One region of the Paenibacillus enshidis genome, then DNA from elsewhere that is predicted to be linked to it. Evidence: predicted binding sites of a transcription regulator. Region 1 holds the regulator's gene; each other region holds the start of a gene.

Evidence for each region. Region 1 encodes Rex, which represses fermentation and respiration genes when NADH is low (regulators of the CRP and FNR family bind a similar motif). Its sites were predicted from a motif close to TTGTGAAATATTTCACAA; they were not measured.
Region 2: the regulator Rex is predicted to act here: its motif matches at 1,575-1,592, upstream of ACE41H_RS01825 (DUF2249 domain-containing protein).
Region 3: the regulator Rex is predicted to act here: its motif matches at 1,935-1,952, upstream of ACE41H_RS08380 (formate/nitrite transporter family protein).
Region 4: the regulator Rex is predicted to act here: its motif matches at 2,927-2,944, upstream of adhE (bifunctional acetaldehyde-CoA/alcohol dehydrogenase).

Annotation. Positions count from the first base shown of each region.
Region 1 is NZ_JBHHMI010000002.1:289,937-294,154, reverse strand. Features, by position in the region: gene dinG (ATP-dependent DNA helicase DinG, 3'-5' exoribonuclease type) at 1-2,311, shown strand, start outside; gene ACE41H_RS03910 (redox-sensing transcriptional repressor Rex) at 2,355-3,008, shown strand; gene ACE41H_RS03905 (amidohydrolase) at 2,995-4,218, shown strand, end outside.
Region 2 is NZ_JBHHMI010000001.1:418,117-422,334, reverse strand. Features, by position in the region: gene ACE41H_RS01830 (ABC transporter substrate-binding protein) at 1-1,275, shown strand, start outside; gene ACE41H_RS01825 (DUF2249 domain-containing protein) at 1,613-1,846, shown strand; gene ACE41H_RS01820 (DUF2249 domain-containing protein) at 1,912-2,466, shown strand; gene ACE41H_RS01815 (SDR family oxidoreductase) at 2,609-3,313, opposite strand; gene ACE41H_RS01810 (aldo/keto reductase) at 3,422-4,218, opposite strand, start outside.
Region 3 is NZ_JBHHMI010000005.1:174,255-178,472, reverse strand. Features, by position in the region: gene ACE41H_RS08385 (FAD-dependent oxidoreductase) at 249-1,610, shown strand; gene ACE41H_RS08380 (formate/nitrite transporter family protein) at 2,024-2,875, shown strand; gene ACE41H_RS08375 (molybdopterin-containing oxidoreductase family protein) at 3,174-4,218, shown strand, end outside.
Region 4 is NZ_JBHHMI010000015.1:72,505-76,722, forward strand. Features, by position in the region: gene adhE (bifunctional acetaldehyde-CoA/alcohol dehydrogenase) at 38-2,659, opposite strand; gene ACE41H_RS16710 (Crp/Fnr family transcriptional regulator) at 3,126-3,842, shown strand.

The DNA.
Region 1 (4,218 bases):
GGACAGCGACCTGGCCTGGTTTTTCGACGGAATCAGGGAGCAGAAGGAAAGAGAGCCGGTGCAGGAGCTGGAGGGGCATACGTATTACCGCCAGTTTGCCCTTAAAGTGGATGACTGGACGGATATTGAGCCGCCACGCAGCGAGCCTGGCGATAATCCGTTGTCAGGCGTGAGCTTTGACGAGTACATGGAGCAAGTGCAGGAGCGGCTGCGGACGTCCCTATCCCATTACGAGGCGCGGGAGTCGCAGAACCAGATGATCGAGAGCGTCATGACGGCGCTCAGTGAAGAGAAACATTTGCTCATTGAGGCTGGAACCGGTACGGGGAAATCACTTGGATATATGCTCCCCTCGCTGTATCACAGCGTCAGGAACGGGGAAAAAGTGATGATCAGCACCCACACCATCAACCTGCAGGAGCAGCTGCGGGAAAGGGATATTCCGCTGCTCACACGCGCGGTCCCGTTTCCTTTCCGGGCGGCCGTGTTCAAGGGCAGGGGCCATTATTTGTGTCTGCGTAAATTTGAACATAAAATAAACAGAAGAGATTTCGTAACCCCGAAGGAAGATTTGCTCACAGCTGCACAGATGATAGTGTGGCTTGCGCAAACCGAAACCGGGGATGATGAGGAACTGAACCTCGGCAGCCGTGGCGGGGACTTCTGGGAAACGGTGGCCAGCGACTCCGACTCCTGCCTTGGCAGACAATGCCCATGGTTCCGCAAATGTTATTACCATAGAGCACGCCAGGAAGCCGGAACCGCAGATGTTGTGGTCACCAACCACTCCAAGCTGTTCACGGATGTCAAAGCCAGCCATCAACTGCTTCCCGCATATGAGCATCTGATTATTGACGAGGCGCATCATCTGGAAGAGGTGGCAGGCAAGCATCTGGGCATGCATATGAAATATTTCACGTTCGTCCATGCGCTGACCCGTTTGTTCAAGGACAGCAAGAACGGGCAGCTGCCCGTCCTGCGCCAGCAGCTTATGTCTTCCGGGCACGAGAAGGCCACGGAATGGGCGTATGTGATCGACAGCCTGTATCCGGCGATGGTGGAGGTTAAGGAGACCTGGGATAAGCTCAGCGATATGCTTTTCGGCATGCTGCCTGAACGGAGTGACGCTCCCCCGGGGGAGACCGGACAGTTCTCGGCTCGTCTCAAGCCTTCCGATAAACCAAAGGGTTGGACGGAGGCGGAGCAACTGGAAAATCAGATTTATGTTGCGCTTGGCGAGATCGTCCGCAAGGGAGACAAAATGTTGCAGGAAATCAAGGACGAGCAGGACGATTACGGTTCCGAGAGTCTGGTAACCGATATTACAGGGCTGGTTAAAGATTTGGCTGCCTTCCGTGACAGCCTGCGCTTTTTTATCAAAATGGATGATCTGACCACTGTATACTGGCTTGAAGCCAGCGGCCAATTTAAAGGGAAATCGTTGCAGTTTTACGCCGTGCCGGTGGATGTCAGCCAGCAGTTGAAGGAGATGTTTTTTGACAAGAAAAAAAGCGTTGTGCTCACCTCCGCAACCTTGTCCGTAGACAAATCATTCCAATATATGATCGACCAGCTCGGTCTTCAGGAGGCTGCGGAGGAGGGCGGTCTGCTTACCTCCCTGCTGCCTTCCCCGTTCAACTATCGGGAGCAGGCGCTGCTTGTCATCCCGCGGGATTTTCCGAGCGTAAAAGGAAGCGTGGGGGACGCCAGGTTCGTGGACATGCTCGTGGACTCGCTCCGCAGCGCGGCTGAGGTAACTCAGGGACGGATGCTTGTCCTCTTTACCTCGTACCGGATGCTCAAGCAGGTATACGAGCCGCTGAAGGAGGCGCTTGCTTCGAGTAAAATTACGGTGCTGGGGCAGGGTATGGATAGCGGCAGCCGCAGCAAGCTGACACGAAGGTTTCAGGAAGCCAAGGCGTCCGTGCTGCTCGGTACAAGCAGCTTCTGGGAGGGTGTCGATATTCCCGGAGAGGCTTTGACCTGTCTGGCTATTGTCAGACTGCCTTTTCAGCCGCCGAACAGCCCGTTGCTGGAGGCGAAGAGCGAACTGCTCCAGGAGCAGAAGAAGAACCCGTTCATGAAACTGTCCGTGCCGCAGGCGGTCATCCGCTTCAAGCAGGGCTTCGGACGCCTCGTCCGTACGGCCAAGGACCGTGGAGTAGTCATCGTGTATGATACCCGTGTCATCGAATCTTATTACGGAAAGCACTTCCTCTACTCACTGCCGGGACCGAAAATAGAGCATATGCAGACCGAGCAGATGGTGCCCCGGATTTCCGAATGGCTTCATACGGAAGCGGGCAGCTAAGCTCATTACGATTCATTAGTCCGTGAATTTAGGAGGATTATGCATGAAAGCAGATAAAATATCCGAAGCTGTGGTGCGCAGGCTGCCCGTCTACCTGCGCTACCTGAACGAGCTTCATAAACGGGAGGTCACCACGGTTTCATCCCAGGAGCTGGGGCAGAAGCTGGACCTGAATCCGGCGCAGATCCGCAAGGACCTGGCTTATTTCGGTGATTTCGGACGCAAGGGAATCGGCTACGATGTGATGTATCTGATCGATAAAATACGCCATATACTCAAAATAGACCAGCAAATCAACGTTGCGCTGGTGGGGGCTGGTAATCTCGGGCAGGCGCTGTCCAATTACAACGCTTATTTAAAGGATAATATGAAAATCGTGGCAGTCTTCGATTCCTCGCCAGCCAAGATCGGGCGGCAAATCAACACCCTGACCGTGCAGCCGATGGAGGAGCTGAGAGATACGGTCAGAAAGCTGCACATCCGGATCGGCATTATCACTGTACCGGATTTTGAAGCCCAGCATGTGGCTGACGAGATGATCGGGAGCGGGATAGAGGCGATTCTGAATTTTGCGCCAACTATCATCAAAGCCCCTGCGCATATTCGCATTCATGCGACGGACTTTACGACAGACCTGCTGAGCCTGGCCTATTACCTGGAGAACGGAAAGGATGACAATGAAGATGACGACCAATAAATGGCTGATAAAAAATGGGGCATATGCGGTGAACCGTGATGAAAAAGCGGTTGTCCACGGCTACATGATCATTGAAGACAGCCGGATCACCTATATCGGAGAAGAGCTGCCCGCAGGAGAGGAAGCCACAGAGGTGGTAGACGGCACAGGACTGCTTTTTCTGCCAGGTCTGATCAACACGCACGGCCATGCCGCCATGTCGCTGCTGCGCGGCTACGGAGACGATATGGTGCTGCAGGAATGGCTGCAAACGAAGATGTGGCCGATGGAAGCCAAATTCACCGCCTCGGATGTGTACTGGGGGACGTCGCTGTCTGTGCTTGAAATGCTCAAGGGAGGCACGACCGCTTTTCTGGATATGTATGACCATATGGATGAAGTGGCCAAAGTGGTCGAGCAATCCGGCATCCGCGCCAGCCTGATGCGCGGCGCCATCGGTCTATGCTCGGAAGAGGAGCAGCGTGCCAAGCTGGCGGAGGCGGTAGCCTTTGCGAAAAACTGGCACGGGCAAGCCGGCGGCCGCATTACGGCCATGATGTCTCCGCACGCGCCGTATACCTGCCCGCCAGCTTTTATTGAGCAGTTCGTGCAGGCGGCCCATGACCTCAATCTGCCGCTTCACACCCACATGTCGGAAACGGCCGCCGAGGTGGAGCAGAACGTGCGTGAATACGGTCTTCGCCCTGTTGCACATCTGGATAAGCTGGGCTTCTTCTCCCGGCCTTCCCTGGTTGCGCATGCCGTCCATTTGAATGATGAAGAGATTGCCCTGCTCGCCGAGCGCAAGGTGGCCGTTTCCCACAATCCGGGAAGCAACCTCAAGCTGGCCAGCGGTGTAGCGCGGGTGACAGACCTGCTTAAAGCGGGGGTAATCGTGTCGCTCGGAACAGATGGTCCGGCAAGCAACAACAATCTGGACATGTTCGAGGAAATGCGGTTGGCCGCTTTGATTCATAAGGGAGTTACAGGCGACCCGACGGCGGTCCCGGCGGGCGAGGCCCTGCGCATGGCTACGGAATATGGTGCGAAATCGATTGCCCTGAAGGAAGTGGGAGCGCTCGCCGCAGGCAACAAGGCCGATTTTATTGCCCTGAATATGGATCAGCCGCATTTTCTGCCGAAAACGGATTTGGTTTCCCATGCTGTGTACTCGGCCAGCGCCAAGGATGTTCTGCACGTCTGGGTGGACGGCCGTCAGGTTGTCAAGAAC
Region 2 (4,218 bases), on a different contig from region 1:
GTGCGGTTGTCCAAATCCCGTGCGCTGGCCTGGGAGGATATCGAATTTAACGATTCTTCCCGTAATGCATCAGATCCCCTCGTCCTGACCCAATCGATTTCAACCCTGACATCACTGGATCCAATCAAGGGAAATGACGGCTCCATCAATACGATCAACACAAATATGTACGTGCGCCTGATCAATTTGACAGATGACGACAAAATTACGGCCGACGGATCTCTCTCCCGCAACTTCACCATCGCCGAAGGCAATTCGGAGTACTACTTTATTTTGAGAGATGACATTAACTTCGCGAAGGTAGAAAATAAAAAAGCGGCCGATTCCGGTGAGCGAGTCGGTGCGGAAGACGTCATTTTCTCCTTGAACCGCGCCAAAGACCAAAATTCCGTACCGGATCACCGCACGTATTCACTCCATGAGCATATAAAGACGGTTGAAGCCGTTACGGATCTGAATGCTTTGGACTCTATCCACTCTGCCGACGGCGGAACTGTCCGCGAAGCGCTGGAAAAAGGGCTGGGTGCCCCCATCGCTTCCCTGGTTGCGGATAAGACCAAGGCGAACAATGCACAAGGCAAATATCAAGTGGTTAAGCTGACAACCACAGAGCCATTCCCGCAGGTGCTGAACTATTTGGGCCATCAATCCGCTGGCATTGTATCTGAAAAACAGGTCAAAAGCATCAACACCTACGATGTGTCCACCTTTGATGTTAACAAAGACATACCCTACGGCGATCAAAACACAGTGACCGAAGGCGGAAAATACAATAATACGCTGTATGCCAGCGGTCCATATGTCCTGATCTATAAAAATGACTATGAGGCGGTTTTTGAGAAAAACCCGGCTTATATGCCAGGTACGGAAAATGAACCGAAAATCGCAAACATCTCGCTCCGCTTTATCGCGGATGCGGACAGCGCACTGTCGGCACTCAGAAGCGGTGAAATTTACGCCTATTACGGCGTTCCGGAAACCAAATATGAAATTGTGAAAAGCGATTCAAAACTGAAGCTGCAGACTTTGGAAAGCAACGGCGTCACTTATCTGCTTTTCAATGTTACCGGCAACCGTGAGGTAAGCAAAAGCGAGGATTTGCGAAAGGCGGTCCTGTATTCGATCAATCAGGATGAAATCCTCCAGTTTTATGAGGGAAACAAAATCAAAGCCGCATCGACGGTCAGCCCGCTGGTGAAGACGGGAAATGAGCTGACTGCCGACCCGGCAAAGGTGCAGCAATTTTTGACCAGCTATAAAAGTCAGAAGCCTTAATTTTTAGTATCGCAAGCCTTCCCGGACAACAGCCTGCAGCTCAATCTCAAACAGAGCCTCATTTCTCACTTGCATTAACTTTCCCGCCCGATCGTACGATGAGGTCACCAGAACTTACTGGTCGACCTCTTTTTTGTATGGTCATGGCAAAAAGAAATCGCCTATGCGCGCACATCCCTTAACCGCAATCCTCTGTATCAATAAAGAGGTTAAAGCATCTTCCTTTCTGCGCCTGACATTGACTTTGCATTTAGTGAGTCTAATCACAGGGTTGAATCTCCGCCAATTTTATAATCAGGTTGTGAATGAAATTACAAATAACCAGGAGGAATCAATCATGGATCAATATGCCGCAATGATTAACGCTACAGAGTACCCGCCGAAATTCAAGCACAAGGTCATTTTTGATACATTTTCTGCGCTGCCGCCGTCCAAAGCGATGCTGCTGGTGAACGACCACGATCCACTCCCTCTCCGCTATCAGTTTGAAGCGATGCACCCCAATGAATTTACATGGGAGTACATCGAAGAGGGGCCTGACGTTTTTCAGGTCAAAATCGGCAAAATCTAAAAAGCCTGTGAGGAGCTTCGTGAGTTTCGTTAAAGCCCCCAAGCCGACCGGGAGGGATAAATGGTATGAAACAGGAACAATTTAACATCGTAGAGTTGGATGTAAGAGCGCATTTGCGCAATAAAAGCGATCCGTTTCACATCATCATGGACGCAGTCAAAAAACTGGATAAAGACGACATGTTTATTCTCCACGCTACAATCAAACCCGCTCCATTGATCACGCTTCTAAAGATGAAGGGTTTTGTGAGTAAAACAGAGAGAAAAGCGGAGAATCATTGGGTGGTCACCCTTGTCCGGAAAGAGAACAGGCAATGGCTTAATGAAGCCGACCACAGCATGGCAATGAATATTGATACAGAAAAGGCTCCGAGACAAGAATCATGGGATACCGAGACAATTCCGCATATCATTGAGCTGGATAACCGGGGGCTGGAGCCCCCACAACCCATGGTTAGAACACTGTCCGCCTTGGAACGAAGCCGTCCAGGGGATGAGATCTGGATTCATAATGACCGTGTGCCGGTGTTCTTGATGGAGGAACTCACTAATCTGGGTTATTCCTATACGGTGGAAGAACAGGCAGATGGCACGGCAAAGGTGAAAATTATGAAATGGTAAAACCGCATCAGGGACGGATTGCTGTTCCTCTATTCGGGGTCCCGCCAACATTTTAGCGAAAACATACGCTAAGCCTTCAGATGTGACCGGCTTAGCGTTTTACCAATCCCGCCCGATGCTTCGGTGATAAGTACAGTTTTGCTCATTTTGTAAGCTGTGGGTATATCGCAGCTACACCACCGGCGAGAGCACTTTGGAGCTTGCGGCTCACTTCATCAGCAAGAATTTCAAAGCTGTCAGACTCTATTCCATCAATAGCAATTTTTGCGATTTCCGCAGGGTTGGACTTGGGAGCTTCAACGCCTGACGTCATGTCTGTCTCCATATAGCCCACATGTAAGCCAGCTACTTTTACATTTTGAGGATACAGATTTAAGCGCAACTCGTTCGTCATTGCCCACTCTGCCGCCTTTGCAGCCGAATAAGCGCCTTCACTCCCCCCCATACTGAACCATGATAATGCGGAAAGAATATTCAGTATTGATCCTCCCCCATTATTTATAAGAATAGGTGCGAAAGTGCGAACCATGGAAAGTGTGCCAAAAAAGTGCGTATTAAACTCCAAATGTATTTTATCGAGATCACCGTCAAGCAAAGAAACGCCTGTAGTCAATCCTGCATTGTTGATCAGAAGCGTAACATCTTTAGCTGCTGTAGCAGCTGCAGCTACCTCTTGAGGGTTAGTAATATCAAGCTTTACAGGAATTGCACCGGGAATGTCAACGGACTCCGGATTTCTTGCACCAGCATACACCTTAGCCCCTCTGGATAGAAGTTCAAGGGTAAGATGGCGGCCAAAACCTCGGTTTGCTCCGGTGACAAATGCGACTTGTTCAGAAATTTTCATTTTTATGTGCTCCTTTTATTGTTTTGTTTTTGATGTAAGCCCAACCAATGGGATTGACGCTGCTTCCTCAAAGGAAAGGTTTTGAGGTGAAGCCTCCATCTTAAAGGTTTAACGAAGGATTCTTCGCTTCTCTGCTTGTAACCAACCGGGAGTCCATCCTTTTTCCATCGCATCCAGGGTTACTCCTGGTGGAACAATCGTATCGATCGCATCCAGTATATCCGTGCTTAATCGGATGTCACTACCCTTTAATGTTTCCCGGAGCTGCTCGATCGTCCTAGCCCCAACAATTGCTGAAGTAATGGAAGGATGAGCTTGCGTGAATGCCATGGCAAGATGTGGTAAAGTCAATCCCGCTTCATCTGCAAGTGTTTGAAGTTTGGCTATGGCTTCAAACTTGGACCGATTTTCTTCCCGATTAGGGTCAACAATGGATTGCAAGCTTCCTGCAAAGGTGGCTGCTCTTGAATCGGAGGAGACTGATTCCCCAAAACGGTATTTACCAGTTAATAGACCACCCGAAAGTGGGCTCCAAACCAAAACGCCCATTCCGTATTTCGCTGTGGCAGCAAGCAAATCGAATTCGATACTGCGGTTTAAAATGGAATACGGGGATTGTTCAGAGACAAAACGTGCTACATTTTTGCGTTCGCTGGCCCATTGAGCCTCTGTGACTTGCCAGGCCTGAAAATTGGATGTGCCAATGTAGCGAATCTTCCCTTCACTGACCAGATCCGTAAGTACACCAAGCGTTTCTTCAATATCGGTATTAAGGTCAGGCAGATGTAGTTGATACAGATCGATATAATCGGTTTGCAGCCTTCTCAAACTATCTTCTACTGCTCGTTTTATCCAATATTTTGAATTTCCGGATTGATTTTGTCCACTGCCCATGGGATGTCCGC
Region 3 (4,218 bases), on a different contig from region 1:
CGTGGGAAAGCTAATGCAAGAAAAGAACCCTCCATATCGTTGCAATTGTGAACAATGTATGAACAACTGTAAAAGTTATTGCATTGTGAAATACATCACATTATAATAAAACCATAAAGTGAAATAAATCACATAAGCAATTGCAATATAGTGAAATAATTCACAAAAACCTTGTCCTGTATCTTTTTCAATTTCTTTTCAAGCAAGTCCAGTCAGACATTTTAATTACACCTGAGGAGGCTACACACATGAAAATTGCAGTTATCGGATGCACACACGCTGGGACAGCAGCCATCGTCAATACCGCCAAATTATATCCGGACGCACAGATTACCGTTTATGAACGCAATGATAATATTTCGTTTCTTTCCTGCGGGATTGCTTTGTATGTCGGCGGAGTAGTGAAGGACCCTGAAGGCTTGTTTTATTCGTCTCCACAGCAGCTTGCCGATCTGGGTGTAGCCACCAAAATGCTTCATGAAGTGACCGCGGTGGATACGAAAACCAAATCGCTGCGCGTACGCAATCTTGAAACGCAAGAGGAGTTTACGGATACGTACGACAAGCTGATTATGACGACCGGGTCGTGGCCGATTATTCCGAAGCTTGAAGGCATCGAGCTTAACAATATTTTGCTCTCAAAGAATTACAATCATTCCAATACCATTATTGAAAAAGCGAAAAACGCCGAGCGAATTACCGTCGTAGGTGCCGGTTATATCGGCATTGAGCTCGTGGAAGCTTTCCGGATGAACGGCAAGGAAGTTACCTTGATCGATAGCATGGATCGGATTTTGAATAAATATCTGGATGCCGAGTTCACAGACAGAATAGAGAATTCGTTGAAGCAGCATGGCATTCAGCTTGCCCTGGGGCAAACGGTTAATCGTTTTGAAGGCCGGGACGGCAAGGTTGCGAAAGTCATTACCTCCGCAGGGGAGTATGAGACTGATCTCGTTATTCTCTGCATCGGCTTCCGTCCGAATACAGATTTGCTGAAGGGTCAGGTCGATATGCTGCCAAACGGAGCTATCATTGTCAACGATTACATGCAGACCAGCCACCCTGATATTTATGCCGCCGGGGACAGCTGTGCGATTCACTATAATCCTACAGGCAAAAATGCGTATATCCCGCTGGCCACGAATGCGGTCCGAATGGGCACGCTGATCGCCCGCAATCTTATGGAGCCGACCATCCCATATATGGGGACCCAGGGAACTTCGGGCATCAAAATATATGAACACAACATTGCGGGAACCGGTTTGACTGAAACTGCAGCAAAGGATGAAGGAATGGAGGTAGAAGCGGTTACGATCGAGGACAGCTACCGTCCGGAATTTATGCCTACAGCCGAAAAAGTGCAGCTAAAGGTTGTATATGAGCACGATTCCCGCCGGATCGTCGGTGCGCAGCTAATGTCTAAAGCCGAGCTTACACAGTCGATCAATACCCTGTCAGTCTGCATCCAGAACCGGATGACTGTCGATCAGCTGGCATTTATCGATTTCTTCTTCCAGCCGCATTACAACAAGCCTTGGAACTTCCTGAATACAGCGGGGCTGCAGGCTCTTCCGCCGGTGAAAAGCAAGGAAGCCGTAACTCTGTAACTCTGTAACAATCTGCTAATAAAATCTGTGATAATGTTCACTTAATTGCCATGAAATCCGACTCTCCCCGCTCTCTGAATATTGTAAAATAAAAATGTCAAATATTCAGATCATGATTTATGAGTCATGGAATAAAGGGGGAGGAACCGTCTTGTTTTGGATTGCATTTATGATTGTACTCGGAGCAATCGGTTTTGTGGCGATCAGCTGGTTTATGAAGCAGCTCGAGAAAGAAGAATATAATTAATTACGATATGGTTATACAAGCGGCTTCCTTGAGGAGGCTGCTTTTTTGCATATATACCATCTTTTTCTCTCTTGGTTATGTGATAAATTTCACAACTTCTATCTCCGTGACCTTCTAAACTGAAAGAAACAGAAGAAGCGCTACAGCAAAGGAAGGGGAGAAGAGGATGGCAACTTATAAACCGAAGCAAATTGCGGAGCTGACGGTCGAAACTGGTGTCCATAAAGCCCATAACCCGTGGCAGACGGCGATCATACTTGGCTTTCTGGCAGGCGCTTTTATCGCGCTTGGTTTTTTATTGGACATCAGGGTGATTGCGAGCGCTCCCGCAGAATGGGGGAGTATCGCCAATTTTATCGGTGCTGCCGTATTCCCGGTGGGACTGGTGCTTGTATTGCTGGGAGGTGGCGAGCTGCTGACCGGAAATATGATGGCGGTTCCCCTGGCCCGCATGGCCGGCCGCATCACGACAGGAGAGGTTGTACGCAACCTTGTGCTGATTACGCTGGGGAATTTTGCTGGCGCACTGTTCGTCGCTTATTTTTTCGGTCATGTGGTGGGTTTGACGGCGAGTGGACCTTATCTTGACAAAGTAGTGGAGATGGCAGGTCATAAAATCCATGATTCCTTGTGGCAGTCCTATTTGTCCGGCATCGGCTGCAACTGGCTCGTCGCGCTGGCGGTTTGGTTGTCCTACGGCAGCGACTCCATGAGCGGAAAAATTATGGGCATCTGGTTCCCGACCATGGCCTTCGTGGCCATCGGGTTTCAGCACGTTGTGGCCAATATGTTCCTGATTCCGGCGGCGATCTTTGCAGGACACTTTACATGGCTCGATTATCTCCGTAATTTCGTTCCGGTATGGCTGGGCAATCTGACGGGCGGAAGCCTGTTTGTGGCAGGGGCTTACTGGCTGGCATATTTGAAGGATTCTCAGGCTGTTCCGAAGTCGAATATCCACGGCATCCAGGAGAAGGAGAGTGTTCATCCGCAGGCGGCTCCGGATCAGGCTGTGTAAGTGCTGAGGAGCCGTGAAACAAAATAAATTCGCCATGTCAGGTTCGGGGGAACGTAACCTGGCATGGCGAATTTTTTTGGGAGTGGTCCATGTATGGCAGGAGGCGGAGTGTGTGCTCTTCCATCCTTGCCTTGTTCATTTCTTACCCTGCAAGCAGATTCTTGAAACAGCTTATCTGGCAAAAAATATAGTATGATAGAGAAAAAGATGACGGATAATTGAGGTGCCGGACATGGGAGGGCCAGAAGTGATTCAGGATATCAGCATCAACAGGAAAGACAGGAACGGCAAGACATGGATGACGGAAGCGGCTGACGGTGTGTTTCCGGCGGTATGCCCGCTGGATTGTCCCGATACATGCGGGCTGCTGCTGCATAAGGAAAATGGCAAAATCGTGAAGGTCACGGGCGATCCCAACCATCCGATCACGAAAGGCGCCATCTGCAACAAGGTCCGCAATATGGCGGAAAGAATATATCACCCCGAGCGGCTGCTGCATCCGCTCAGACGAACAGGACCCAAGGGTTCAGGGCAGTTTGAGCGGATTACGTGGGAAGAAGCCCTTGCCGAAATTACCGAACGTTTTCGGGATCTTATCACAAGTCATGGTTCAGAGTCGATTCTTCCTTACAGCTTTTATGGCAATATGGGCAAGCTGAGCGTGGATGGCATGGACCGCCGTTTTTTCAACGCATTGGGCGCCAGCGAGCTGGAACAGACCATCTGCAATTCGGCGGGCAATGCCGGATGGGTGCATACGATGGGGTTTTACGGGGGAGTAAGCCCGGAGGACATTGAGCATGCGGATTTGATTATAGTCTGGGGTGGCAATATTGTCAGCACCAACATGCATCAGGTCGTGCTGGCCGAGAAAGCGCGCAAGAAAGGGACCAGGATCGTCGTCATCGATGTCCACCGCAACCGGACCGCCCAATGGGCAGATTGGTTCATTCCTTTGTATCCCGGAACCGACACGGCGCTGGCGTTGGGCATCATGAATGTTCTGTTTGCAGAAGGGTTGACAGACACGGCCTTTATGGAGCGCTATACCGTTGGGCATGAGCTTCTGGAGGAGCATGTTCGCGGCTGCACACCTGAATGGGCGGCCCGCATAACGGGGGTGCCTGCTGAAGATATTGTCCGGCTGGCGCACATGTACGGGCGCGCGCACGCCGCCCATATCCATGTCGGCAACGGCCTGCAGCACCATGACAATGGGGGCATGATCGTAAGGACGATCACCTGTCTGCCGGCGGTTACGGGGCATTGGCAGCGGCGCGGCGGCGGAGCGACAAAATCGAACAGCGGTTATGCCAGGCTGAACAGTGTTGCGCTAGAGCGGC
Region 4 (4,218 bases), on a different contig from region 1:
TCATCGGGAGAGCCTGGTTGCTTGAGATCAGCCGTTATTATTGGTCAAATCGCCCATAGAAAGCGTTGCGGTACACTTCGGCCAGCTCGCTGACCAGCGGCAGCTTCGGATTGGCAGTGGTGCACTGATCCTCAAACGCGCGGTCTGCTAGATAGTCGACACGTGATTCGAAGTCTTTCGGGTCAAAGCCGAGCTGCTGGAACGACTCCTCGATGCCCAATGTTTTGTTGAGCTTGCGGATGGCGTCGATCAGGCTGTCTACCCCTTCTTCCGTCGTCCGTGCAGGCAGACCGAGAATGCGGGCAATTTCCGCATAGCGCTCATCCGCCACAAAGTGCGAATATTTAGGGAACGACGCGAATTTCGTAGGCTTCTTGGCGTTGTAACGAATGACATGCGGCATCAGAATCGCGTTAGTACGACCATGTGCAGTATGATACTGGCCGCCCCATTTATGCGCAAGGCTGTGGTTAATGCCCAGAAAGGCGTTGGCAAACGCCATGCCAGCCAGAGTGGACGCATTATGCATTTTTTCGCGCGCCAGTTTATCGCCAGTCAATGCCGATTGCTCAAGGTACTGGAACACCAGTTGGATCGCCTTGATCGCCAGACCATCGGTATAATCGCTGGCCATCACCGAGACATAGGCTTCAATCGCATGGGTCAGCACGTCCATACCGGTATCGGCGACAGCGGTTTTAGGCAGCGAATATACAAATTCAGGATCGATGATCGCCACGTCCGGAGTCAGCTCATAGTCTGCCAGCGGATATTTGGTATTGCCCAGCTTTTTGTCCGTAATCACCGCGAATGATGTGACCTCCGAGCCTGTACCCGATGTTGTCGGAATGGCTACGAATTGGGCCTTCTGGCCAAGGCGCGGATATTTATAGATCCGTTTGCGGATATCCATAAACTTCTGCTTCAGATTGTTGAAGTCGGTATCCGGATATTCATAGAAGAGCCACATGCCTTTGGCCGCGTCCATCGGGGAACCACCCCCGAGCGCGATAATGCAGTCTGGCTGGAAGCGGGCCATCATTTCCGTGCCGCGCTCCACCGTTGTTGTCGATGGGTCCGGTTCTACCTCAGAGAACACCTCGATCGCTACAGGGTTTTGGCGCTGACGCAGGTAATGCGTCACACGGTCAACATAGCCGAGCTTCACCATCATCGGGTCGGTAACGATCGCCACCCGTGTAATGTCAGGCATTTTGGCAAGATACTGTGTCGAGTTTTTCTCAAAATAAATTTTGGAAGGCACCTTGAACCACTGCATATTCACCGTACGTTTCGCCACCCTTTTCACGTTGATCAGGTTTACTGCTGATACGTTGGACGCGGTCGAGTTCCGCCCATACGATCCACAGCCCAGCGTCAGGGACGGCAGATTCGTGTTATAGATATCCCCGATGGCGCCATGGGTCGAAGGCGAGTTGACGATGATGCGGCCGGTTTGCAGACGGTTGGCAAATTTCTGGATCACTTCTTCATTATGGGAGTGGATGGCCGAAGAGTGGCCCATGCCGCCGAATTCGACGACCTGCGCCGCACGCTCGATCCCCTGTTCCGCATTTTTCACTTTATAACAGGCCAGCACCGGGCTCAGTTTTTCTGCAGACAGCGGATATTTCGGTCCTACGCCTTCCAGCTCGGCTACGATAATTTTTGTGCCTTCCGGAACAGTGATGCCGCAAATCTCAGCGATTTTCATAGCAGACTGGCCGACGATAGCCGGATTAACAGCACATTTTTCCACATTCATCGCACCGCTGGTCAGCTTGGCAGCTTCTTCCTTGTTGACGAAGTAGCAGCCGTTGGCGGTCATCAGCTTTTTCACCTGGTCGTATATGGCTTCTTCTATAATGACAGCCTGTTCTGATGCGCAGATCATGCCGTTGTCGAACGATTTCGAGAGGATGAGGTCTGTTACGGCCTGTTTGATGTCGGCGGACTTTTCGATGAAGCAGGGCACGTTGCCTGGACCAACGCCAAGCGCCGGCTTGCCGCAGCTATAAGCCGCTTTGACCATGCCTGATCCGCCGGTTGCCAGAATAAGCGCCACATCGGGATGATTCATCAGAGCATTCGTTTTATCCATGGTCGGAGCTTCAATCCACTGGATGCAGTTTTCCGGCGCTCCATGCTTGACAGCCGCTTCGAGCAAAATTCTGGCCGCTTCCTTGCTGCATTCCTGGGCGGAAGGGTGGAAACCGAAAATGATCGGGTTGCGGGTCTTGATGGAGATCAATGCTTTAAACATCGTTGTGGATGTCGGATTCGTGACCGGAGTTATCCCCATAATAATGCCGACCGGCTCAGCAATTTTCTGAAAGCTGTCAAAATCGTTATCTTCGATAATACCTACCGTTTTGTTATATTTAATGTTGTGGTAGATATATTCGGTAGCAAAGATGTTCTTCGTAATTTTATCCTCATACACACCACGTCCGGTTTCTTCAACGGCTTTTTTCGCCAAATACATATGCTTATCCAAGCCTGCAAGCGCCATCGCCTGCACAATTTCGTCGATCTGCTCCTGGGTCATATCCATGAACGCCTTTTGTGCGGCATTCGCCTTGTCAATCAATGTCTGGATATACTGCTCTGCCGTCTGCTGTGTTTCCGCCGCTTTTGCTGCCTCATTTTTTACGGCCATTCCCCTCATCCTCCTGATCACTTTGGATTGGCTCCTCTTGATGAACTGATCTTAGCACCCTGCCAAATCCTCAAGTGTGATGTTTTTAACAAAATTTAAATAAATTTTGAATTCATTAGTGAAAATATTCACATTAAACGATGCACTCAATTGCTCCTCAGGTAACGCTGCTTCCGAAACTTTTCATTTGCAACATGGTTCTCATCCTCCCTGTATTTGTTTCGTTTCTCTTTACGGTTTGATCGTATCACAGCCGATATTTCAATTATGTGATTTTTTTCACAATATAATTCAAGTTTGATTTTTATTTTAGTGAAAACAATCACAAAGTTTGGAATTTCGCCACTTTTCGCCTTTCTAACAGCCCCAAAAATCACCGCCACAGGTATATAATTAATTTTGAAATACGAAAGTTGCAAATACACAGATTTGTGAAACACAGACATTAACAAAGGGGAAATGGAAGATGAGAAACCCTGAAATGGTCATCGAACACAGAGGCAATACCGTCTGCTTCTCTCCAGGAAGCTTCAATCAACTGCTCGCGGTCATGAAGGACCGGCATATTCCCGAAGGCGCTCACCTGTTTTGGGAAGGAGACACGTCGGACAAAATCTTTTACCTGAAGCAAGGCCGTGTCAAAGTTACAAAAACGACGGACGAAGGCAAAGAACTCATTCTCTATATGTATCAGACGGGCGACCTGATCGGACAGGCGGACCCTTTCTTCGGCACGAAGCACAGCTTTTCCGCCGAGGTTCTGGAAGACAGTGACGTTGGTGTGATCGATCATCATGATCTGGAGCTTCTCATTTGCCAGCACTGCGACTTTGCCATTGACTTCATGAAATGGATGGGGTCGCATCACCGGATTACGCAAACCAAATTCCGCGACCTTATGCTGTATGGCAAGCCCGGGGCCCTGTGCTCCACCCTGATCCGTCTGTACAACACTTATGGGGAGCCTCATGGCGAGCATGTAGTGATCAATAAAAAAATTACGCACACTGACCTGTCCAATATGATCGGCGCTACGCGCGAGAGCGTAAACCGTATGCTGAGCGACCTGCGAAAAAAAGGGGCCGTCGAATATGACGGGGGCATGATCGTCATCAAAAATCTCGAAATGCTGCAAGGGATCTGCCACTGCGAGCTTTGTCCGAAAGAAATCTGCCGGATTTAATGCGTTTAGCCATAATAACTCAACTTTCGCAGCATGAAATCGGCAAACAGGCCCTGATATAACGGGGTAAAACGGAGATCTACTGCTGGGGTTGACGCTGAATCAAAGCAGACCGCTTTTTGCTAGCTTTCTTGCAAGAAGGGGATTCGCTCCCCCTCAGAGTCTAGTAGCCAGAGTGAGATGGGTGTTCTATAGAGTGGGGGGCCGGTGTCTGGTGTCCGATGCCTGGTGCTTGGTGTTTGGTGTTTGGTGCCTTTCCATACAGCCTTGCACCATTATCCCTTTTGATCAGAATGCGGGGGTTGGAGGTTCGGGGGGCTTAGGGGAAGGAATAAAGAGAAACGAGAAACGAGAAAAGAGATAAGAAAAAAGAGGC